One region of the Fictibacillus enclensis genome, then DNA from elsewhere that is predicted to be linked to it. Evidence: riboswitches for the same ligand, from Rfam matches in the RefSeq annotation. Region 1 holds a riboswitch; each other region holds the start of a gene.
What was found. Region 1 has a riboswitch for cobalamin ahead of QNH15_RS07590 ((2Fe-2S) ferredoxin domain-containing protein). Riboswitches for the same ligand answer to the same signal wherever they lie in the genome.
Positions count from the first base shown of each region.

Region 2: linked by a shared signal. The riboswitch ahead of QNH15_RS21015 (ABC transporter substrate-binding protein) and the one ahead of QNH15_RS07590 ((2Fe-2S) ferredoxin domain-containing protein) in region 1 are both predicted to bind cobalamin.
Region 3: linked by a shared signal. The riboswitch ahead of QNH15_RS09260 (ribonucleoside-diphosphate reductase subunit alpha) and the one ahead of QNH15_RS07590 ((2Fe-2S) ferredoxin domain-containing protein) in region 1 are both predicted to bind cobalamin.

Region 1 is NZ_CP126109.1:1,410,742-1,418,847, forward strand. It holds gene ppsA (phosphoenolpyruvate synthase) at 1-513, opposite strand, end outside; gene QNH15_RS07575 (DUF6584 family protein) at 760-1,035, shown strand; gene map (type I methionyl aminopeptidase) at 1,186-1,932, opposite strand; gene QNH15_RS07585 (hypothetical protein) at 2,425-2,910, opposite strand; cobalamin riboswitch at 3,121-3,307, shown strand; gene QNH15_RS07590 ((2Fe-2S) ferredoxin domain-containing protein) at 3,505-3,894, shown strand; gene QNH15_RS07595 (HoxN/HupN/NixA family nickel/cobalt transporter) at 3,894-4,592, shown strand; gene cobJ (precorrin-3B C(17)-methyltransferase) at 4,594-6,201, shown strand; gene QNH15_RS07605 (sirohydrochlorin chelatase) at 6,213-7,115, shown strand; gene cobK (precorrin-6A reductase) at 7,112-7,888, shown strand; gene QNH15_RS07615 (precorrin-8X methylmutase) at 7,894-8,106, shown strand, end outside.
Region 2 is NZ_CP126109.1:4,018,117-4,026,222, reverse strand. It holds gene QNH15_RS21045 (MmgE/PrpD family protein) at 1-959, shown strand, start outside; gene QNH15_RS21040 (GntR family transcriptional regulator) at 1,091-1,753, shown strand; gene QNH15_RS21035 (MmgE/PrpD family protein) at 1,820-3,184, shown strand; gene QNH15_RS21030 (fumarate hydratase) at 3,208-4,053, shown strand; gene QNH15_RS21025 (Fe-S-containing hydro-lyase) at 4,063-4,629, shown strand; gene QNH15_RS21020 (GNAT family N-acetyltransferase) at 4,768-5,334, shown strand; cobalamin riboswitch at 5,370-5,561, shown strand; gene QNH15_RS21015 (ABC transporter substrate-binding protein) at 5,695-6,654, shown strand; gene QNH15_RS21010 (FecCD family ABC transporter permease) at 6,617-7,681, shown strand; gene QNH15_RS21005 (heme ABC transporter ATP-binding protein) at 7,678-8,106, shown strand, end outside.
Region 3 is NZ_CP126109.1:1,718,587-1,726,692, reverse strand. It holds gene QNH15_RS09265 (ribonucleotide-diphosphate reductase subunit beta) at 6-1,043, opposite strand; gene QNH15_RS09260 (ribonucleoside-diphosphate reductase subunit alpha) at 1,054-3,321, opposite strand; cobalamin riboswitch at 3,453-3,653, opposite strand; gene QNH15_RS09255 (CBS domain-containing protein) at 3,713-4,126, opposite strand; gene QNH15_RS09250 (hypothetical protein) at 4,260-4,433, opposite strand; gene QNH15_RS09245 (MogA/MoaB family molybdenum cofactor biosynthesis protein) at 4,578-5,096, opposite strand; gene QNH15_RS09240 (copper resistance CopC family protein) at 5,119-5,661, opposite strand; gene QNH15_RS09235 (YjcZ family sporulation protein) at 5,779-5,874, opposite strand; gene QNH15_RS09230 (YjcZ family sporulation protein) at 6,111-6,203, shown strand; gene QNH15_RS09225 (peptidoglycan D,D-transpeptidase FtsI family protein) at 6,335-8,106, opposite strand, start outside.

The sequences.
Region 1 (8,106 bases):
ATCGAATCCGTTTTGCATCCGGTAGATAATGGCGCGGTCCGTATACAGAGAGGACCAGCACTTACGAATGTGCGTCAGAATCGCATCACTGCCAATGATATTTAAATAGGTGTCATGCTGCCCGGCAAACGAGGCGTGCGGAAGATCCTCAGCTGTCGCGCTGGAACGTACAGCATACGCGTGATTTTCACCAAACTCGGACAGATAGCGATGGACAGATGTTATCACCTCAGAAGGAAATTTGACGTCCTCGATGATTTGCCGGATCTTTTGACTGAGCTCACTGATTTTTTCCCGGTCTTTTATTTGAAGCAGTTTGAGTTGCTGCAAATGCGTGTGGAACGCTTCGTTTGGTTCGAGAGCTTTTTGAAAGGCCTCTGTGGTCACACAAAATCCTTCTGGTACCTGTATTTCTTGGATGTTCGATAATTCCCCTAAATTTAACCCTTTTCCTCCAACGAGCAAAAGCTGGGTTTTTTCGATTTCCCGAAAATTGAGCACATAGGAACTCATTCACATCTCTCCTAACCTTAACGATTCTTAGGGTTTCTTAGACCCTTGCTCTGATTATTTTATAGAAAAAATAAACGATTAACAGTCTTATATTATTTTCCTTTATATGGTATGATAAAGATGGGAGATAACATTCAAATGTTGATTTGAAGAGATTTAGCCATACATACAAACAGACATTGGGTTATCTAAGCACTGATAAAACGGAATAAAATAAGGGTAGGAGCATTTCTTTGATGAGGAGAGATGCTCTTTTTATTAGGTTCTTTAGTTTTTTTAAAAGGGCTAGATGCATTTTTTTGTATGGGGCTGAAAGGAGATAAAGAAACCTTAAAAAAACTTCAACTAGATGAATTCATTTCTCCAACACAGAAAAAGGTTAAAGAAAGAATAGAGGAAGATTTAGTACCTGAAAATACATGGGAGGATAGGTTATTTGCTATTGGTTGTATCACAGTTATCATTTTAATTATTTCTTTAGTGATCATAGGGATTTACACTGTTTTCGACTGGATTTTCTAACAGGGGCCGTAACAAGTTCCAACTGAAAAGGGTAATCCGCTAACGGCCACCATCTGACGCTGTTAAACATAATCCGAATGCGCATGAAAAAACGACTGCCATTGAAGTGAAGGCAGCCGTTTTTTCAAATGATTAAGATCCAAGATGCCATTACACCGTTGTTAAAATGAGCGGCTTATCTTTAGTAATAACTATCGTGTGCTCAAACTGTGCGGCATAATGATCGTCCGGCAGCAGCAACCCCCAACCGTCAGCGCTCTCTTCTACAAATTCCGCTCCGTCCGATACAAAAGTTTCTACCGCGACCACTAAACCGTTCGTGAGCAGCCTTCTGTCTCGCGAATCATAGTAATTCAGAATGCTGTCCGGCATTTCATGCAGTTCCCGGCCAATGCCATGCCCGGATAAATTGCGGATCACGGTGAAGCCGTCCCTGCGGGCTTCATTGTGAATCGCCCGTCCGATTCCACTGATCTTGGTACCCGCCCGAGCCTTATGAAGTCCCTGATGCAACGCCCGAAGCGAGCTCTGACACAGTTTTTCCTTGTGTGGTGAACCGGTTCCTACCACTATCGTTGCCCCGGTGTCAGCATAATATCCTCCTAGCCCCGCCGACACATCAATATTAACGACGTCCCCTTCCTTCAGAACCCGAGGGCCTGGGATGCCATGCGCAGCCACCTCATTCACAGAGATACAGGTTGTTCCCGGAAAACCGTAGGTGATATTTGGTGCGGAGACGGCTCCATGCTCATCCAGCACCCTTTTACCGATACAGTCGAGCTCAGCCGTTGTGACTCCCGCCCGGACATAGGAAAGCATCTCTTCACGGGCTAATGCAACGATACGGCCTATCCTCTGCAGAGCGATGAGATCGTGTTCTGATTCAATGGACAAGTTTCAAACCTCCCATTTTTTAATATAACCCACTATTTAATTCCAGTGTACTCGAAAAAGAAACTTATGTCCCTTTGGATCTTAAAAAGGATACTTACACACGAATGTGGGGAATCCGTCTTGAAAATGTGCTTAGCATTGTAAATCCGCATTTCCTGACGCTATCCCTTTACACAAATCGTTTACGATTTCACCCAGCGTCCGTCCACTACAATATTCCATTATGATGGATTATTTCCTTTTATTTTGGTGACATCAATATTCAGGAACATTCAGCCCAAAGGATAATGCGTATCTTTGTTTATGGGCTTCATAAAAGGACTCCCTGTCTGAAAAGACATCATTAAACACACTTTTACAATTTTGTTTTTATAAAGATAGATTTTAGCTGTATTCCCTCGTGCTGATGGAGTGCCTAAATTCATTGAAATCGTCTCCTTAATTTTGATTTTTTCTGAGCGAGTGTAAAAAAGAACCGCCTGAGCAGTCCTTTTAATTTACCCTATGTCGTTGCAGCAATTGATCGATCTTATAGGTCTCTTTTCCTTCGTATGTATAGCTGAATCCGTAAAGTGATGACTGGTTGGCGAGGTCACTGAGAATCCGGTAAAGATAAACCACGGCTCTCGGCTGGTTATCATTTTTGACAAGGTGCTGCAGCTGTTGGATGTTGGAGATATCCTTGGTGATTTTGGGATCGGGAACGTTAGAGGCAAGCACACGTAAACTTCTAAAATCGATGTCGTTGAATTCGCTCCTGAAAACGGGTATATTTTTGATTTGATGGGCCGAAGAAAGATAGCTGATTTTGTTATATGTATGTTGAATTTGCTTGGTTAACAGCAGTTCTGAAAAGTACACGCGTTCTTTATACGGTGTAGGCTTATGTATGGAGTGGTTCGCAGTATGATAGAGTAACATGATGAAACAAGAAATGAGCAGGGTTCCTGTTGCAAGGGAGAGTGTGAGTTTTTTCAATATGGCTCTTCATCTCCTTCCCGGTCTGTTTCTTTAAGCCTACCAAGATTATCCTTGGAAATCAAATGATAGATGGGAGTTTTGTCAGGGATGGCAGGGGCAGATGGAACTAAAAAAGTAACATTTCAAACAAAAAAGCAGGGATCTCCAACAAAATGACTATTGTGCATTTTCTGAAAGTATAGTAGGTTATGTTCAACACGATTTTTAACTGAATAGGTATTTAAAAGTGCTCAAGTGAACCTTGGGATAATAGGGAAACCGGTGTAAATCCGGTGCAGCCCCCGCTACTGTAAGCATTGATGGACTGTCGATATAGCCACTGGCCAAGAGCTGGGAAGGTGACAGATTCAGGTGATGTGCGAGCCAGGAGACCTGCTTTTAAATGAGTCATACAATTCTCGGAGGGAGGATGACGTCGTTTCTATGTTGCAATATAATCCATTTCGTAAAATGGTTTACATTCGCAGTTACAGGGTGGCCGCGTGTCAATCAACCTTCCGTTTACGTTGTTTAATCAACGGAATTTCTTAAAGGGGGCTGACATGAGAGGCTGCCCTTTTTTGCGTGGAAAAAAGTAGAGGAAGTGATGTTATGACGACATGGAACTTAAACGGAACAATGAGCCATGTGCTCATCTGCAACGGATCAAGCTGTATGAGAAAAGGCGGAGAGGAATTGACTCAGGCGATTCGCGACGAAATTAAAAAGCAGGAGCTTGACCAGCAGGTGCACACGACCCGGACCCGCTGCAACGGACGGTGCAAAGACGCCTGTGTGGCGATCATCTATCCGGAAGGAACATGGTACAGCGTGCCGGATGAAGAGGCAGCAAGGAAACTTGTCACTAATCACTTGGGAAAAGGTGAAAAGATGATACAGCATGTGATCTATGAATACGGTGAAGAAGGATTCTGTCTGGAGGCAGAAAACGGCTGGACAACCGGCGTTGAGAAAGTGAAGGAAAAGGAGGCCGTGAAGTAATGGAATTAATGACCTTTGCGGTGCTGGCGATTTTTATCGGCATGCGCCACGGATTGGATGGTGATCATGTCGCTGCGATCGCGGATATGGTGGGAAGCGAACGTAGACGAAAAAGACAGCTGACGCTGGGGATTATGTATGCCCTCGGCCATGGAGCGATCGTCTTTTTGATCGGGCTTTTGTCCATCTATGTTGGGGCGAAAATGCCAGAAGGTGCGCAGAGCTATCTGGAGCTCGCCGTCAGTGTAACGCTGATTATTCTGGGCTTGATTATCATCCTGTCTATCTTTCAGCGGAAGAAAGACTATGAGTACAAAAGCCGATTAATGATTGTCATGGAATACATACAAAAACTGACCGGTTCAAAAAAAGAAACCTCAGATCTAACGAAATTTGGTATCATCAGCGCCTTTATCATCGGCGTTATCCATGGAATCGGTGTGGAAAGCCCGACCCAGATCGCAGCCGTTACCCAGGCGGCTGGTCTTGGCAGTGTCACAGGCGCCACCATGCAGCTCGTCCTGTTCGTAATCGGACTTTTAGCTTCCACCATCTGTGTAACATTCTTGTTCACCTGGGGCTTTATGAAAGCGAGCATGAAGAAAGGATTTTACATCGTACTCGGTTCCGTGACCGGCGTGTACAGCGTAGGGCTCGGGCTCTATATGATGGCCGAACTGTTGAAAGGAGGTTTTTGACATGAAAGGAAAGCTGCTCATTATCGGATTCGGACCTGGAAGCTATGACCACATTACCGAACGGGCAAAGCAGGCGATCCAGGAAAGTGACTGTATTGTCGGCTATAAAACGTATGTGGAACTCATCAGCGGCCTGATCACCGGCCAGAAAATCATCAGTACCGGGATGTCCGAGGAAGTCAGCCGGGCTCAAGCCGCTGTAAAAATGGCGGAAGATGGGCAAAAGGTGGCGGTCATCTCAAGCGGGGATGCCGGCGTTTATGGGATGAGCGGCCTCGTGTACGAGGTGCTCGTGGAAAAAGGCTGGAAGGAAGCCACCGGGGTGGAAGTGGAAGTGATTCCGGGGATCTCGGCGATCAATTCCTGTGCCTCCTTGCTCGGCGCTCCGGTCATGCATGATGCGTGTACCATCAGTCTGAGCGACCACCTTACGCCATGGAAGCTGATCGAAAAACGGATCGAAGCCGCGGCACAAGCGGATTTCGTCATCGCCTTTTATAACCCGAAAAGCGGAAGGCGCACAAGACAGATTGTTGAAGCTCAAAAAATTCTCCTGCAGCACCGTTCGCCGGAGACTCCGGTCGGTCTCGTAAAAAGTGCGTACCGTGACCGGGAGAGCGTGGTGATCTCAAACCTGAGAGATATGCTCGACCATGACATTGGCATGCTGACGACGGTCATCGTCGGAAACTCACAAACCTTTTTGTATGACGAAAACAAACTCATTACCCCAAGAGGTTATCAGCGAAAATACACGCTGAATACAGAAAAGCAGCGATTACGCCCGCATGAACGATTGCGCAAGGAAAATGAACCATGGGCGCTGCCGGACGAAGAGCCGGTGAGTGAAAAGGTCGAAGCTCAAGCTAGTGCTCTTCAGCTGGCGAATGAAGCGCTAGCTCTGGCGACCGGTAAGCAGGAGGAAGAGCCTGCAGAAGATATCATTCCATCCCGCGTTGAATCCATTCTGGAATTTGGAGTGAGTCCCGGGCTGGTAAATAAAAAGTTTACGTCGAAACAACTCCTTACTTTAGCCGAAGTGGTCGGCGAGCATGGAGAGATGGAATACACACCGCACCATCAGATCAAGGTGCAGCTGTCGACGGACGAGCCCGACCTCGTTACTGAAAAGCTAAAAGCAGAAGGCTTCCTGCTGCTTCCGGCGGGAGACGTGCTTCAGATCAAGGCGTGTGACTTTTGTGACGGAGAAAAGTACGATTCCATTCCTTACGTGGAACAGCTGCAGGAAGAACTTGGCGGACGGGCGCTTCCAAAGGAACTAAAGCTTGGATTCAATGGCTGCGGAATGGCTTGCTATGGAGGTGTTCAGGAGGATATCGGTATCGTGTTCCGCAAAGGCAAATTCGATCTGTTCCTCGGTGGCAAGCCGCTCAGCCGGACCGCGCATTCAGCCCAGCCAGTCATGGAAGGGATCGAACCGGATCAGCTGGTGGGCATCGTTACGGGTATCATCCAGGAATATGAGGAAAAAGGGCATCCAAATGAGCGGTTCTTTAAGTTCTTCAAACGCGTGCAAGAGGTTGGCGGATTCAAACATAAAGACATGGCTCCGGTCATTCAGCTCGAACCGGCTCCATGCGGAGATTAAGGAGGAAAACAATGAAGGCAATTTTAATGGTAGGCCATGGCAGCCGGGATCCGGAAGGCAATGAGCAGGTTCGCACCTTTATCGACGAAATACGGACAAAGGTGGATTCCGGACTGCTGGTCGAAACGTGTTTTCTGGAATTTGAAAGTCCTGATATTCATGAGGGGATTGAGAGTTGTGTTCAAAAAGGCGCCACTTCGGTAGCCGTGGTGCCGATCATGCTGCTTCCGGCAGGTCACTCCAAGATTCATATTCCAGCTGCGATCGATGAGGCGAAGGAAGCATACCCGCATATCAACTTTTCGTATGGACGTCCGATCGGTGTCCATGAAGCGGCACTCGATATTCTCACTCATCGTCTGCAGGAGATCGGCGAGAATCCAGCTTCTCCTGATGAGGATACTGCGGTCATTCTTCTCGGGCGCGGAGGCAGTGATCCGGACGCCAACAGTGATCTGTACAAGATTACGAGACTGCTGTGGGAGCGTCTGAACTATAAGATCATTGAACCTTCCTTTATGGGAGTGACCGATCCGCTCGTTGCCGAAGGAGTGGAGCGATGCATCAAGCTTGGCGCCAAAAAGGTCATCATCCTTCCGTACTTTTTGTTTACTGGCATCCTGATCAACCGGCTGGAGAAGATGGTCGCCGATTTCAAACAGCAGTACTCGGACCTTGAATTTCAGCTGGCTCAGTATTTTGGTTTTCATCCGGATCTTCAGAAAATCCTGATCGACCGGATGGAGGAAGTACTTCAGGGAGAAGTGAAGATGAACTGCGATACGTGTCAGTACCGCCTCGACGCCATGGAGCATATCGACCACCATCATCATCACGATCACGATCATAGTCATGGGCATCATCACCACCATCATCATGATCATTCCCATGAGCCGGAGGAACATAAGGTATGATTCTTTTTCTTGCGGGAACGAGTGATGCACGGGAGCTTGCACTCACCATAAAGGAAGCTGGCTACCCGCTTCTTGCGACAGTGGTCACGGAAAACGCCGCATTGGAGCTCAGAAAGAATGGATTGAACGTACATACCGGCCGGCTCAATCAGGACGAAATCGAAAATTTTATCGAACAGCACGGCGTTACGATGGTCGTGGATGCGTCCCATCCGTTTGCTGAGGAAGCGAGCAAGAACGCGATGGCGGGGGCAAAGGAAAAAGGTGTACTGTACCTCCGCTATGAGCGGGACCGGCAGGAATATGAGCACGAGCATCTTCTTGCAGCAGACACGTATGAAGAGGCGGCCGAAAAGGCGGGACAGATTGGCGGTGTCATCATGCTGACGACCGGAAGCAAGACATTGCAGATTTTTACCGAAAAACTGCTGAACCAGTCCGATGTTACCTTGATCGCACGCATGCTGCCGAGAAAAGACAACATGGAAAAATGCGAGCAGCTTGGCTTTCCGCAAAAGAGTATCGTGGCCATTCAAGGGCCGTTCACGAAAGACTTCAACAAAGCTTTGTTTCAGCAGTTCGAGGTGGATGTGATGGTTACCAAAGAGAGCGGCAAACAGGGAGCCGTGGATGAGAAGGTGGAAGCGGCTCTTGAGATGGGGATTCAGGTGGTCATGATCAAACGGCCGAAAATCGCCTATGAAAACCAGTATGCAAATTTTGAAGAAATCTTGCAGCATATTTCCCGGGAATGGAAAGGAGTTTTAACATGAGCATGATGGACTTTAGAACGGAATTTAAACCAACCACGGTTCAGCCCCAGCAGATTGAAGGAAGAAGCTTTGAAATGATTGATGAGGAAATCGGTGAGCATCCGTATACGGAGGAGCAATATCCGATCGTCCGCCGGGTTATTCACGCCTCGGCTGATTTTGAGCTCGGAAAAAGCATGGTCTTTCATCCGGACGCTATACAGGCAGGCATTCAGGCG
Region 2 (8,106 bases), 2.5 Mb from region 1:
AAGTGGAAGCAAGGCTTGCTTTAACGGTATACCCATCGCACTACTGGAGAGGCTGGCATATTACAGGAACAGTCGGGGGTATAGGCGCTGCTGCAGCAATAAGTAAACTGATGAAACTTGATACGGAAAGAACAGCATATTCTCTTGGTATTGCTGCGACAGATCCAACAGGTCTAAGAGAGATGTTTGGAACGATGACCAAGCCCTATCACCCGGGAAAAGCTGCAATGAATGGGCTTCTTGCCGCCTTGCTTGGGGAACAAGGATTCACCAGTTCAGTGACACCGCTTGAGGCAGAACGAGGGTTTATTAAAGTTTTATCAGAGGAGGCAGACATGACGCTCCTCACAGAGGCATGGGGAACAAAATGGGAGGTTGAGAAAAACAGCTATAAACCTTTTGCAAGCGGCATCGTTACCCATCCGGCCATTGACGGAATCATTTCGCTTGCAAGGCAATACAAGCTCAAGCCTGAGAACATTCAATCCATTGAGATCAAAGGACATCCCCTTGTAAAAGAACTGACAAGCAAAGAAAAGATCAGAACAGGGTTGGAGGGGAAATTTAGTGTATACCATTGTGTGGCAGCGGGTCTTCTTCATGGAAAAGCAGGGGTAAAAGAGTTTACAGATGAATGTGTAAATGACCATGCCTTTTCAGAGATCAGAAATAAGACCAAACTTGTGATTGATAAAAGATTAAAAGAAGACCAAGCGGAAGTAATAGTCACTCTAAAGGATGGAAGTCAATACAGCCATTTCGTCGAACAGTCAATCGGGAGTGCAGGCAACCCGATGACGGATCAGCAATTAAAGGAGAAATTTAAGGAGGTCACCGGGGATATTGTTAGTGAGGAAGCGAAAAACAGATTAATAGATGTTGTGTACCATTTTGAGGAATTGGAAGATTTAAACGAATTTTTCAGTTTATGCAGACCGGCAGAACTGGCAAAAAAATAAGAGTATATTTACCTGAATGAATGAGACATTGATAGGAAGTTTGTGCCTTTCCTTATCAGAATAATCTGGACAATTAAAAATGGATTCTGTATCCTAAATGCAAACAGTCTCATTTAAGAAAGGTAACCAATATGAAAGCAAAACCAGAATTGCGGATTGAGAATAGAGATACACTTCATTTAAAAGTCACAAATGTTATCAGGGAAGCCATCATCAGAGGTGATTTTAAGCCGGGGGAAAGGCTTAAGCAATCAGACCTTGCTGAGCAGCTTGGAGTAAGCAGAATGCCTGTACGAGAGGCCTTCCGCAAGCTGGAGGCTGAAGGTCTCATTCAGTTGGAGCCTCATAAGGGAGCCATCATTAAATCCATTCATAAGGAAGAACTTGAAGAAATTTATTCCTTAAGGGCAGAAATGGAAAGGATGGCTGTTGTGCAGGCAGCAGATCTGCTCACAAAGGAAGATTTGGATGCACTTAAAGCCCTTGTTGAAAAGATGGAAACAGAGACCGATCCTGAGGATTTCGTTTTGGCTAATATTGAATTTCATAAACTGCTTATCAAACGATGTACGTGGAACAGGCTAACCAGTTTTATTAGTACATTGTGGAGCGGGCTTCCTCAGCAAACCCCTCATCTCATCAGCGGGCAGATTGATAAATCAAAAATTGAGCACAGGGAAATTTATGAGGCTCTGAAGAATAAGGATAAGGAAAAGGCAGGGCTCCTCGTTTCTCAGCATATTCTCCGGACGGGGGAAATGCTGATTCAGAGTCTCTCAAAAGATGCGCAGTAATTGCGCTTTCTTTTTACCATTTTAATTTGGATCCAATATCCTATAAGGAATACAGGAGGTAGGAACATGACATTGACGGAAGTGCTCTCTGAATTTGTTTATCATCTGAAATATGAGGACTTAGAAGAAGAGGATGTGGACTTTACAAAGCTTTGCATTCTTGATTGGTATGGCTCAGCACTCGCGGGAAGCAGTGAGCCTCCTGTACAGGCATTAAAGGATTTGCTGGAGGAGTGGGGAGGAAATCCGCAGGCTTCTCTTGTTACTGGCGGAAAGTCTTCCATTGGAAATGCTGTACTGGTCAATGGAGCTGCGAGCCATGTAGTCGAACTGGATGATATTCATAAATCATCGATTATTCATGCCGGGACAGTGGTTATTCCTGCTGCACTTGCCATAGCAGAGGCGTATCAATTAAGCGGAAAAGAGCTGATTACAGCAATAGCTGCTGGATATGAGGTTTGTTACAGGATTGGAGAAGCGGTATCGCCTTCACATTATTATTATTTCCACAATACAGCTACGTGCGGAACGTTTGGTGCAGCCGCAGCAGTTGCCAAACTGCTTCAATTAAATCCTGTACAAATGACCCATGCACTGGGCAACGCCGGAAGCCAGGCCGCCGGACTTTGGGAATTTATTGAGGACGGAGCCATGACAAAACAGCTTCATACCGCAAAAGCAGCTTACAACGGAACGATGGCAGCTGTACTGGCACAAAAGAATTTCACCGGGGCCTCGCGTATTCTAGAGGGAAGAAGAGGCTTCTTTGAGGCCATGACAGAACAGGCTGATGCCCAAAAAATCACGGAGGGGCTGGGCAAGCAGTTAAAAATCAGGGAGAACAGCTTCAAAATTCACGCTTCCTGCCGCCATACCCATCCCGCAGTGGATTGTGTGCTGAAAATTAAACATACCCATGAATTCGAGCTTGAAGACATTCAATCCATTAAGGTGAAAACCTATAAAACGGTTTTGGATATTACGGATAAACCTGCCGTAAATTCCATTTATTCATCCAAGTTCAGTACCCAGTTTTGTGTGGCTCTTGCGATGCATAAAGGCTCTGCCTCGCTTTCCGATTTCAATGAGGAATCGCTTCAATCACGAAACATCAAGGATTTGATGGGGAACGTTGGGGTTGAGGAAGATGCTTATTATGAAGCGGCCTACCCTGAAAAGTGGGGTGCGAGTGTGGAAGTTAAGCTTCAAAATGGAATCAGCTATTCGGCACATACGGATTTTCCCAAGGGAGATCCGGAACAGCCAGCAAATAAGGATGAGCTTGTGAAGAAATTTATGGAGCTCACGGGAGATAAATTAGTGGATCCACTGGGGGAGGCAAGCCGGATTTTAAAGCTGGAAGAGATCAATGTCCCAGATTGGATTTCCCGTACCATCTCAACCGAAAATATTGGAACTGCACAATAGATGAGTCATTTCAGGAGGATGTTATGAAAGCGATTACCTATCAGGAGATTGTGGAAAAAGTAGCCCAAATGTGCCAGGAAGCCAATTTCGAGCTTGGTGGGGATGTGATGAGCGCCTTTCGGTCGGCTTTGAAAACAGAAACTTCGGAAACGGGTAAAGACATTTTGGGCCAGCTTATTGAAAATGCTGAGATCGCAGCAGCTGAACAAGTGCCGATGTGCCAGGATACGGGTGTTTCTGTATTTATCGCAGAGCTTGGAAACAATTGCATTATTGAAGGGGGAAGTCTTCAGGATGCGATAAATGAAGGTGTAAGAAAGGGATATGATGAAGGTTTTCTAAGACATTCTATCGTAGACCATCCCCTTACACGGGAAAAAAGCAAAGGTTATAATACACCATCGGTCATTCATATTGAAGTGGTTCCGGGTGAAAATCTTGTTCTTCATATGTCAGCAAAGGGCGGGGGAAGTGAAAATATGAGTGCCCTTCAAATGCTGAAGCCTGCCGATGGAGTAGAAGGAGTAAAGACGTTTATTTTGGATACGGTATCCAAAGCTGGCCCCAATGCCTGCCCACCACTCGTTGTTGGTGTGGGAATTGGAGGAAACTTTGAACGGTGTGCGTATTTGGCTAAAAAGTCCTTATTCAGGCCGATAGGTGTACGAAGCGAAAGACCTGAAATAGCCAGCCTTGAAGCAGAGTTGATGGATCATATCAATGAGCTTGGCATTGGGCCGCAGGGGATGGGAGGAAATACGACGGCACTGGATGTGAAAATTGAAATCGAGCCATGTCATATTGCCGCCCTGCCTGTCGCTGTGAACTTAAATTGCCATGCAAGCAGGCATAAAGAAATTCGGCTGTAGGAGGATGCTATGACACCGAAAACGATTAGAAATCCGTTTGAGCCAGAAGAAGCTGAAAGGCTTAGAGCAGGTGAACGCGTTCTGATCAGCGGCACGATCTATACCGCACGTGACGCTGCACATCAACGAATGTATGAAGCACTGAACAGGGGTGAGTCTCTTCCTATAGAAATAGAAGGACAGACCATCTATTATGTAGGTCCTACACCGGCGAGGCCGGGACAGATGATTGGATCGGCAGGACCGACAACCAGCGGAAGAATGGATAAGTATACTCCGGCGCTGCTGGACCTCGGTTTAAAAGGAATGATAGGAAAGGGGCTCAGGAGCAAAGCGGTTACCGAATCCATACAGAAAAATAAAGCCGTCTATTTTGGTGCAATCGGGGGAACGGGAGCTTTGCTTGCAAGAGCTATTACCTCGTGTGAAGTCATCGCATACGATGATCTTGGGCCGGAGGCGATTCACAAGCTGACCATCAAAAACTTTCCCGCAGTTGTCATCATTGACAGTGCAGGAAGTGATTGGTACGAAATCGGCAGGCAGCAGTTTGCCGAACAGCAGAACATGAAGTAAAAGCATGCGACAATATCGTATGCTTTTTTTAATCTGTTGATAAAGAAACCAAAGATAGATATTCCTTGTTACATAGACTCATATTATGATAAGTATTACAACAATAGAATTTTTGAGATTGAAGGGGGAATGAGGAACATGTCGATGTTCGAAATGAACCTTGAGCGGCTCTGTATCCGCGATATTAAATCGAGTGATGCAGGCGTCATTGCTCACTGGAAAAGCGATCCTTTGTTTCGAAAGATGTCTACCGGAAGCATGACCATTATCAACGAAGGCAACCAGCGGCAGGATATCGAAAAAAGCCTTGTGCTCCCAAATGAAACTTATTTGATGGTAATGGAAAAGAAAAGCAGGAAGGCGGTGGGCTATGTCCGCTTTAACTGGATGGGGAGTATTCAGCGTTTCGGGTGGCTCCGGTTCGGGCTGGGCGAGGAGAGAGGAAAAGGATATATGCGCGAAGCTTTGAAAGGGATATTTCAACATCTATTTCAGGAGGAAACGCACAGGATAGATGCAGAGGTATACGAATATAACGAGAGAAGCCTGCATCTTCTTGATACTCTTGGTTTTAAAAGAGAGGGTATCAGGCGGCTGGCTCACTATGATGAGGAGCACTATTATGATATACATGTGCTTGGCCTCCTGAAATCAGACTGGCAGGAGCACGTGATTAAGTCTGCCCGTCAGACGGCCGTAAAATAACCTTTTCATTTTACGGCAAAGCGTTATAATGAAAATAGCTGAATAACGGTTAAGGTCTGTTTTATGTCAAATAAAACGTTAAAAGGGAAGCTGGTTCAAGTCCAGCGCGGTCCCGCCACTGTAATCGGTAGAGCTTCTTTTATATCCACTGTTCGTTAAAGAATGGGAAGGAGAAGATGTTCGAGATGACCGAGAGTCAGGAGACCTGCCTTAGCCGCATGTGCGATCCTTCGAGGAAAAGGTGAAGCAATTGTAATCATTGAAAAATGAGTTACTGTTGATTCGCTCTCCGAAGGGAGGGCTTTTTTTGTTTGCACAAAACGACCAGCTAAAAGAAGTACATACAGGAGCGTGGAAAACGTGAAGAAATTAACTCAGATTACCATGATGCTGCTGCTCGTCATCGCCGTCATGGCCGGCTGTTCAGCCGGAAACCAGTCAGCAGACAAAAAAGAAAAGGGTGCCAATTCACCAAAAAGTGAATTCCCCGTAACCATTAAAGATGCATCAGGCGAAAATGTAAAAATTGAGAAGAAGCCAAAGAAAATTGTCTCGCTGATTCCGAGCAATACCGAGGTCGCATTTGCACTCGGTCTGGACAAGGAAATCGTCGGTGTTTCTGACTTCGATAATTATCCGGAAGCTGCCACAAAAAAACCGAAGATTGGCGGCATGGACTTTAACGTCGAAAAGATTGTTGGCATGAAACCGGATCTTGTGCTTGCTCATGCTTCAAGTGCACACACTTCCAAGCAAGGAATCGACCAGCTCAAAAACGCTGGTATAAAAGTTGTTGTAATTAATGAAGCACAGAACTTTCAAGACACGTACAAGTCCATAAACATGATTGCAAAAGCAACAGGCACCCAAAAACAGGGGGATAAGATCGTTAAGTCCATGAAGGATGATCTTGCCGACATCAAAGAAAAAGCAAAGCAAGTGAAAAAGGAAAAGAAAGTCTGGGTGGAAGTGGCACCGGCTCCTGAAATTTATACAGCAGGTAAAGGAACGTTCATTGATGATATGCTGACCGCCATCCATGCAAAAAATGCCGCGGGAAGCCTGAAGGGATGGTCAAAGGTTTCAGAAGAACAGCCGGTCAAATACAATCCCGATGTGATCGTGACCACGTACGGATATTATTCCAAAAATCCGAAAGAGCAGATTCTCTCCCGTAAAGGATGGAAAGACATTCCGGCTGTTAAAAACAAGAACATTTATGATGTGCACTCAGACAAGGTGACAAGACCGGGGCCGCGTTTGATTGAAGGAGTGGAGGAGCTTGCAAAAGCCATCTATCCGGACGTATACAAAAAGTAAACTAATTATTTCATACGGCGCAGTGCTGCTGTTAATGTGCCTTGCCGTTGCATTGGGGATTTCGGTAGGTTCCATACCTATCCCCCTTTTTCATGTTATTCAAATATTAGGCGCCCATATTTTTCACTATCCTGTTCCCGATAATATTGATACATCGATGGTCAACATCGTCATGGCGATCCGGTTTCCGCGGGTCGTGCTGGCCATGCTCGTGGGAAGTGCGCTGGCGCTTTCCGGCACGGCGTTTCAGGGATTGCTGAAGAACCCGCTGGCTGATCCATATACGCTCGGTGTGTCGTCAGGCTCGGCACTCGGGGCGGTTATTGTCTTATTCTTTGGTATTCAGCTGCCGTTTCTTGGCAGTTTTACGCTGCCGGTTTTCAGCATTATCATGGGGTTTCTTACATTGATCGGTGTAATTTATTTTGCGAGGCTTGTACAGCGAAACCTTTCTGTTGAGACCATCATCCTGGCCGGGGTGTTATGCAGTTCCTTTCTCGGGGCGGTCACGTCACTGTTGATTGCTTTAACCGGAGATGAACTGAGACAGATCATCGGCTGGCTGCTAGGCAGTGTTTCGATGAGAGGCTGGGCCTATGTAGAACTGATTGCTCCCTTTTTAATCGCAGGATTGCTGATTCTGCTGGCAAGCGCGCGTGAACTTAACGCGCTATCATTCGGTCAGCAGGATGCCAGGTCCATTGGAGTTGATGTTAAAAAACATACGTCGCTTGTTTTGTTTGGAGCTTCGCTTCTGACAGGGTCGGCCGTCTCTGTGTCGGGGACCATTGGGTTTGTCGGTCTTGTAATACCCCATATGGCCCGCATGATCTGGGGAGTTGATCATCGCCATCTGCTTCCGCTTTCCATGATGCTTGGAGGCGTGTTTATGGTTTTGGTTGATTTGCTGGCACGGACCATTATTTCACCGACGGAACTTCCTATCGGTGTACTGACCGCCATTATCGGAAGTCCGATTTTTGCGGTAATCTTTATTCGTTATCGGCGAAAGAAGGTGACTACATGATTAACGTACAACAGCTTTCCGGAGGCTACGACGGCAAAAAGGTTGTGGACGATCTCTCGTTTTCCGTGGAGAAAGGGAAAATTACCGGGATCATCGGACCGAACGGAAGCGGAAAGACAACGCTCATGAAAATGATCAATGGAATGCTTCCGTTTCAGTCTGGTGAAGTGTTGATCAAAGACAAACCGATCAGCAGCTATTCCGCCAAGGAACTGGCAAGAATTATCGCCGTATTGCCGCAGCATGCCGAGAGTTCGTTTGATTTTACGGTAAGAGAGGTTGTGGCGCTTGGACGCTATCCGTTTTATAAAGGATTATTAAAACATTCAACACCACATGACGATGAAGTGGTTCAAAACTCCATGGAATTTACAGGGGTTGAGGAGTTTGCGGATAAAAGTATACAGCTGTTGAGCGGAGGAGAG
Region 3 (8,106 bases), 310 kb from region 1:
CATGTTTAAAGATCGTCAAATCCATTTGCATCCGATACCTTTGTATATTGCCGGGGCTTTTGTTCGAAAAAATCACTCTTGCCGCTGTCCACATGCTCGTACGCCCTGATCCATTTCATCGGATTTTCCCTGAATCCCTGGAACGGCCGTTCTACCCCGAGTTCATTCACTCTTTTGTTGGCCATAAATTTAATATACGCTTCAAGCTCCGGCATGTTCAGTCCGGCAAATCGGTCACCGATGATGTAGCGGGCCCACTGTATTTCCAGCTCTGCCCCCTTTTTAAAGGTTTCCTGTACGAAACGCTCCGTTTCTTCATTGTCCAATTCCGGTACTTCTTTCAGCAATTCTTTAAAGATTTGGCAAAACAGCCGGACGTGAAGCTGTTCATCACGATTAATATAATTAATCATCGTGCTCGTACTCATCATTTTTTGGTTTCGCGCCAGGTTGTAGAAAAAGGCAAAGCCCGTATAGAAATTCAAGCCTTCTAGGACCACATCATAGACAATCGATTCCATAAATGTTCTCGATGTCGGATTTTCCGTAAACCGCGTATATCCCTCTGCTATAAAATCATTTCGTTCCCGCAGTACTTTATCATGCTTCCAGTACTCAAAGATTTCATCCTGCTTCTGCTTGTTCACAAGGCTTGAAAGCACATAGGAATAGGACTGGTTATGGACGACCTCCTGGAAGGAAAGCACAGTCATCAGCGCTGAAAGGCTTGAATCGGTGAGATACTCGGCAGCCCTGGAAGAATAGTCGGTTTGAATGCTGTCCAGAAAAGCCAAAAGCCCGATAATTTTGTTAAATGTATCCTTCTCCTCGCCGGAAAGCTGCTGATATTGCTTTACGTCGCCGGACATATTGATCTCAAACGGAGTCCAAAAATTAGCCAGCATATTCTTGTACATCGGATAAGCCCAACTGTACCGGACATCATCCCAGTTCAGTACGTTTGAACTTCTGCCATTCAGAATTCCCGTTGATGCATTCGGGGCGGTTACATCGTATAATTCTCGTTTGCTTAATGTTTTCATCCTTATCCTCCTAGCTCGAACAGCTTTCACAGTCTTCAAGTTCCGAAACGGATGTTGACCGCGTATAGTACGTGGTCTTCAACCCTGATTTCCAGGCGGTCATATGAAGATCCAGCAGCTCTTTTGCCTTGATCGTACTCTTCACATAAAAGTTAAAGGAAATCGATTGGTCCACATGCTTTTGCCTTGCCGCATTTTGTTTAATGCTGAAATGCTGATCCACTTCATACGCCGATTTATAATACCAGTTCGTCAGGGGTGTCAGGTCGGGAGCGGTAACCGGAATTTTAAAATCCTTTTTCTCTTCTGAGTACTCTTTTTTGAAAATGGGATCCACAGAAGCAGTTGAATTCGCGATCAGGCTTGTTGTCGCATTCGGTGCAACCGCCAGCAGCCAGGCGTTTCGGATACCCGAAGCCTGAACCTCTTCCTTGAGCTTCAGCCATTTTTCAGACTGGTAGCCTCTTTGCTCAAAATAAATCCCGGTCTCCCAGTCAGACTCTTCAAAAGCCGGGTAGGAGCCTTTTTCTTTTGCCAATTCATTGCTGGCTTTGATGGTCAGGTAATTGACTTTTTCATACAATTCATCATTATATTGAACCGCTTCTTCCGATTCCCAGCGGATACCTTCAAGAGCCAGAAGATGATGAAGGCCAAACGTGCCGAGTCCGATCGCCCGGTACTTTTGGTTAGTGAGCACGGCCTGCTTGACTTCAATGCGGTTTTCGTTCAGATCAATCACATTATCCAGCATCCGGACTTGAATCGGAATAAGGCGTTCAAGGACATCCGCCTTTACTGCCCTGGCAAGAGAAATGGAACTTAAATTACAAGTTACATAGTCGCCGGGCCGTTTGGTGATGATAATCTTTCCATCCTCGGTGATCTCTTCCTCCACGGTTGTGGCTGAACCGTTTTGCGCGATTTCGGTACACAGATTGCTGCAGTAGATCATCCCTTTGTGCTTATTTGGATTGGTACGATTCACCGTGTCCCGGTAAAACATATAAGGCACTCCTGTTTCGAGCTGGCTTCTCATGATGCGTTTAAAAATCTCGATTGCCGGCACAACATAATAGCCACCGGACCCTTTTTCACCAAAATATCCCTGATCTGCCGCGTGAACACATTCCTCGTACTTTTGCCGGAAGCTTCCCTCTCCAGGCACTTCATCATAATAGTCATCCAGTTCATAGCCCATTACCTTTTTGACCATGTAAGGATCAAACAAATACCAATCGTCCCGGGCCTCTGTTTTTTCCATAAACAAATCCGGGATGCAAAGGCCGAGAAACAGATCATGCACCCTTTGCCGTTCGTCCCCATTGTTCAGCTTGGCATCAAGGAATGAAAACAAATCCTTGCCAAACACATTATAGTAAATGGCGATCGCTCCTTTTCGCTGGCCCAGCTGGTCTACACTTACAGCGGTCTGGTTCAGCAATTTCGCCCATGGAATGATTCCGGAGGAATTTCCTTTGAATCCTTTGATCTCGGAGCCGAGACTTCTGATTTTACCGAGATATACGGCAATCCCCCCGCCCCCTTTGGAAAGAGTGGCTGCATCTGTTGTAGAATCATAGATTCCCCGCAAGCTGTCCTCCATCGTATCAATGAAGCAGCTGGACAGCTGTCCATAGCTTTTTCCTGCGTTCGCCAATGTCGGTGTGGCAACGGTCATGTAAAGGTTCGACATCGCCCAGTATGCTTCTTTCACCAGGCCGAGACGCTTTTCTTCAGGCTCCCTGGAGAGCAGTGTCATCGCAACGATCATAAACCGCTCCTGTGGAAGCTCGTACACGCCGCCTTCATGTGAATGAGCCAAATAGCGGTCTGCCAGGGTCCGAATTCCGATGTAGGTAAACTTATGATCCTGATCCGGATTAATTACGCTCTCAAGCTCGTTGATTTCGGCGCTGGAATACATTCGCAGGAGGCTGCTGTCGTAAATCCCCATTCCGGTCAACTGCTCAATTAGTTCATATAGTGCCCCATAAGATTGTCCGGATTCATTGTTTCTGTTCTTTGCTGCCTCCCGGTACAGCTTTTTCAGGTGGATTCTTGCTGCTACAAAGGTCCAGTCTGGCTCTTCCATGGAAATATTCTCAAGGGCATAAAGTACCCCCATGTTCAGCATCTTTTGTGTGGATTCCTCCTGATGGGCAAAACAGGAGACTTTTTCTATGTATTCATTTCTGTGCCTCAGCTGGGGAAATTCCTCTAAAATCTCCTGGAGTTCACCAATTATCTGCTGGACTCTTGAAATATCTGTAGCCATTTATAGCTCTCCTCTCTTTTTCAAACAAAAATAAAAGGCCCATCCATTGGATGAGCCCAAAAACGACACGTAGTATGTAAAAAACAAAAAGCAGATTGGTGCCGCTTTTGTTTCTCACTCCCCGAAGAATCAAAACCGTGAAACAAATGGCAGGTCTACTGGCTACTGCTTCATCCTACTCCGGACCTTCCCATGTAAAAGCCACAGCTTTGTGCGCGGCCTTTACACAGTGGATCTCCGTTTCGTCCACATGACAGTTGCGGGGACAGCTCCGGAATTGCACCGGATTCCCTATTAAGTCTTTAACAGACACCTATTGTTTCATAATACTATATTTAGTTCCTTAAACCCTACTTTCACACTAAATATAGTAATTGTCAATACCTTTTCTTTATTTATTGTTATCCCAGATGGTACGTGCACAATATTTTATAATATCCCTTCGCCGGATAATGCCGATGAAATGGCCGTCATCATCCGTTACAGGTATAAAATTTTGGTCGGTTGCAAGCGTGATTAAATCTTCCATATTTGAATTAATGGAAACCGAAATATTATTCACCCGCTGCGGTACATCCTTTAACTTTGTTTTCACTACATCATGGAAACCAAGATCAAAAGCCTCTTTCAGTTTCCACAGCAAATCCCCCTCTGTCAAAGTCCCGACATATTGTCCCTCCTCAGAAACGAGGGGAACAGACGTATATTTGTGATACGAAAGCTTTTCCAAAGCCTGCCTAATGGTCGATTCAGGATTCAAATATTTTACCTCATCTTTAGGCAATAGATAAAAAGCGATGTTCATGCTGTGATCTCCTTTAACCCTTAATTGCAGCTGTTCATTATATACTATAGCAAAAAGGATGGTCTTCTTTCACACAAAAAAAGCCCTGAGAAGGACTCTTATGCTTTATTTTTATTCCCACACTAAGAAGGTGTTAAACTTTTTTACCCGGTTCTATGACAGCATCCTGTTGATAGAGCCAGCTTTTATACTCTTCTTCAAGTTCGGATAATGGCGATTCCAGCTCCTTGCTGATCCCGGCCTTTTTAAGCATCTGAATCAAAAATTTTTTTCTTTCTTCAATCGCTTTCCGCAATATCCCGCCCATCTGAAACCTCCCGATAAAGCGTTTTCATAATCTAGTATACGTAGCTGCCGAATAAAAAGTTTCAGCGTCTGTCACGCTTAACTAAATTTATTGGAAGCTGTACCCTTTTATGACATGAGATAGGCAGAACAAGGAAATGATCTGTTACTTAGGCAAATCTTTATTGATTTCTCTTCGAACATGTCCGATTTCAGGAAGGATGAGTTTCTTCATGGCCAAAGCTACCGCGCCAGATGATCCAGGCATCGCAAAAACAGCGGTGGAATCAATGACGCCTGCAACGGCTCTGCTCATAATTGCCGCAGAACCAATGTCTTCTGTATAACTCAGCATGCGAAACAACTCTCCATATCCCGGTATTTCCTTCGTAAACAGGGGCTCCAGCGTTTCGATGGTTACGTCCCGTTTGGCAATTCCAGTTCCCCCGTTGATCAGAATAACCTCTACGTCTTCTGCCTGGCAGCCTTCAAGAACAGCGGACCGAATTTCATCCACTTCGTCTTTTACAATCGCATACTGCGAAACGCTGTGTCTATTTTGAACGAGTTGATCTTTTATTAAGATGCCGCTTTTATCGGTTTCCTCAGTCCTTGTGTCACTCACTGTAATCACTTTGCAGCTTACTGATGAAGATGATTCTTTTTTATGCTCTTCAACACTCATTTCATATCTCCTTTCCGCCATTCTACTTCTTTTTTCTTTTAATCAGCCATACCGCAATGGCAATGACGATGACGACAATAACGATAAATACCGGGGCAGATGAATTGGTTTTGCTTTCTGCTTTCTCTGCTTTTTGTTCTGATTTTTCCTTTTGTTTGGTTGCTGGCGCTTTTTCAGTGTTTTTTTCTGGTTCTTTTTTCGCTTCTTTCTTTTCTTCTGGTTGATCTACGGTAAAAGTAAATCCCTTTTCAATCACATGTCCATCGGCACCAATGATTTTATAATCCACGTTATATTTTCCGTTTTCAAACGGATCCGGTGAAGTGCCCGTCAAAACCCTGTCGTTTACAGCTGTTTTAATATCTACCGGTTTTCCATCTCTAGTTACTTTCATGGTGCTTAAATTTTCGATTTTAGTTTCAAACGTTAAAGTGATCTTATTGAGATTTTCTTGGACTACAGCGCCCTCTTTCGGATCAGAGGATTCCAGACCGGTGTGTGCAGAGACACTGGAAGCGGTTGAGAAAAAGAAAATTGCTGCCAGCAGCCATATGTATTTTTGCATGTGAACTCTCCTTTTGTGTGCTTGTCATACCTTATATACTGTACAGTAAATCCAAAAAAAAGACCACTCAGATCCAGTAATCTGAGTGGTCTTATCGGACTTATGCCTGATTAGGGCTTAGCAAAACGAGCATGCACAACCTATGATTATTAACAAAATGAACAACACCACAAGAAGAGCGAATCCATTTCCACATCCGTGTCCAAATGACATTTTGTTACCTCCTCTTTCGAGATATTTATTTAATGATCTACATCCATAACATATGAAGCGGCCAGGCTATGTGAAACGGTACAAGAGTCTATTTTTTAAAAACAAATCCATGGAATTCCTGATCTGTTTTTAGCGCCCTTTTTTGATGCTTATCCGCATTTGTCCATACATAAATGACAAGACTCCATATACTGTAAGGGAAATGTTGGAGTTTATAAAAAAAGGAGGTAAATACTATGGGATTCGCTGCAGGTGGCAGTGGTTTCGCCTTGATCGTGGTACTGTTCGTACTTCTTATCATCATTGGCTGTGCATGTGCGTTCTGCTAACAAACGAACAAGGAAAAGATGCATATCTTTTCCTTGTGCATTGATGAACTACGATTAACGCAAATCTTTTTCCAATAACCCAAAACCCATTTTTAAAGCACTGAGCGATTGCCCAGTGCTTCTTTTTGTTGTTAATCGTTATTTTCTTCCGTGTTCTTTGTTTTTTCTTTGAGCTCCCAGTAGGTTTCGAGGGCGCGCTGGCCAATGTGCTTATTGACTGCCTGTGTACCGCTATAGGGAGAGGCGTCAGGAACAATGATTGCATAGGCAATTTCCGGATCATCGAAAGGCGCATAGCCGACGAGCGTCAAATTATCCTTATCAGCGATAAAATTCCCGTTGCTGTCATATTTTTTCACCTGTGCCGTACCTGTTTTACCCGCTGGATTATGGTACTTCGGATTATTACCAAAGTACGTTGTCGCAGTCCCACCGGGCGAATGGTAAACCTCCCAGAATCCTTCCTGCACCCGTTCGATATAGCTTTTATCCATATCCAATTCATTCAGGACGTTCGGTTCAAACCGTTTGACGAGCTTACCTTCCAGATGATTTTCCGTTTGAGGCTCACGAATCTCCTTAACAAGTCTTGGCTGTACGCGGTAGCCGCCATTCGCAATCGTGGACACATATTGCACCATCTGAATGGGGGTATACGTATCAAACTGACCGATTCCCATATCTATCATATTACCGAGCTGGTCGGTGTAGCCGCCGTTATATCCTGTAGATTCGTTTGGAAAGTCAATACCCGTTTTGACTCCCAGACCGAACTGGCTGAAATAATAGCGCATCACGTCAAACCCAAGATAACGGTTGTCTCCATAAAAGCTTTTTGAACTGTAACTGAATTTACCGAGGCGCATGACAATATTGTACATATAGACATTGGATGATCGCTTCAAAGCGGTCAAATCATTGATGCTGCCCATATTCGCATGCGACTTTTTCGTCAATGATCCAAATTTCAAAGGAGCGTCATAGATGTATTCCCCAGGATGAATCACCCCTTTGTGAAGTCCCGTCAACACCGTGGCACCCTTGACAGCTGAACCCATTTCATAGGCATCGAACAAAGCACCATAAGAATCATTCACAAATGATCCATTCTTGTCCATCTTTTTCCCGGCAATCGAATAGATTTCCCCCGTTTTCGGGTTCATCATAACGATGTAGGCAGACCTCATCATTTCATTTCCGCGGTCAGCCCTGCCTTTCCTTATTTCTTCTTCCAGAATTTTTTCCATCTTTTCCTGCAGATCCATATCGATGGTCAGTACCAGATCTTTTCCGCGTTTGCCTGGGATGACTTTGGGTTCACCCAGCGTTTTTCCTGTTTTGGGGTTGGTAAGAAAAATACTTCTTTCTTTCGTTCCCCTCAGGGTCTCCTGATACTGTGCTTCAAGACCGCTGACACCAACCTGGTCTGTCAGGTCATAATTCATGGCACCGAAATATTCCTGCTGCTCTTTGGGCATTTGTTTCACGCGTCCAAAAATCGTTTTCAGCGAATCGCCAAACGGATAGGTCCTGTCAGCATCCGGCATGATATCAATGCCCGGCAGCTGATTCAGATTCTCGGAAATGATAGAAATTTCCCGATCGGTCAGGTTCTTCTTTACCGGAGAAGCAGAATAGGCATACCCGGCGTCCATTTCCCGTTTGATCGCAAGTATTTCCAGATCTTTTTTGGTAAGTGTATGTAAATCCTCCTTGGTGATCCGCTCAACCAGCAGCTTGTACTCTTTTTCATTGTTTAATTTTTTGATTTCAGCCACAGTGAGCCTTTCCTTCAGCAGTTCTGCAACCCCGTTCTTTACGATAAAAAAGTCCTTTTTATCCCGTTCCGGAATTTTTTTGCTGTCGACCTTTATGTGCTGTGAGAGCCATTTCGCTATCCTAT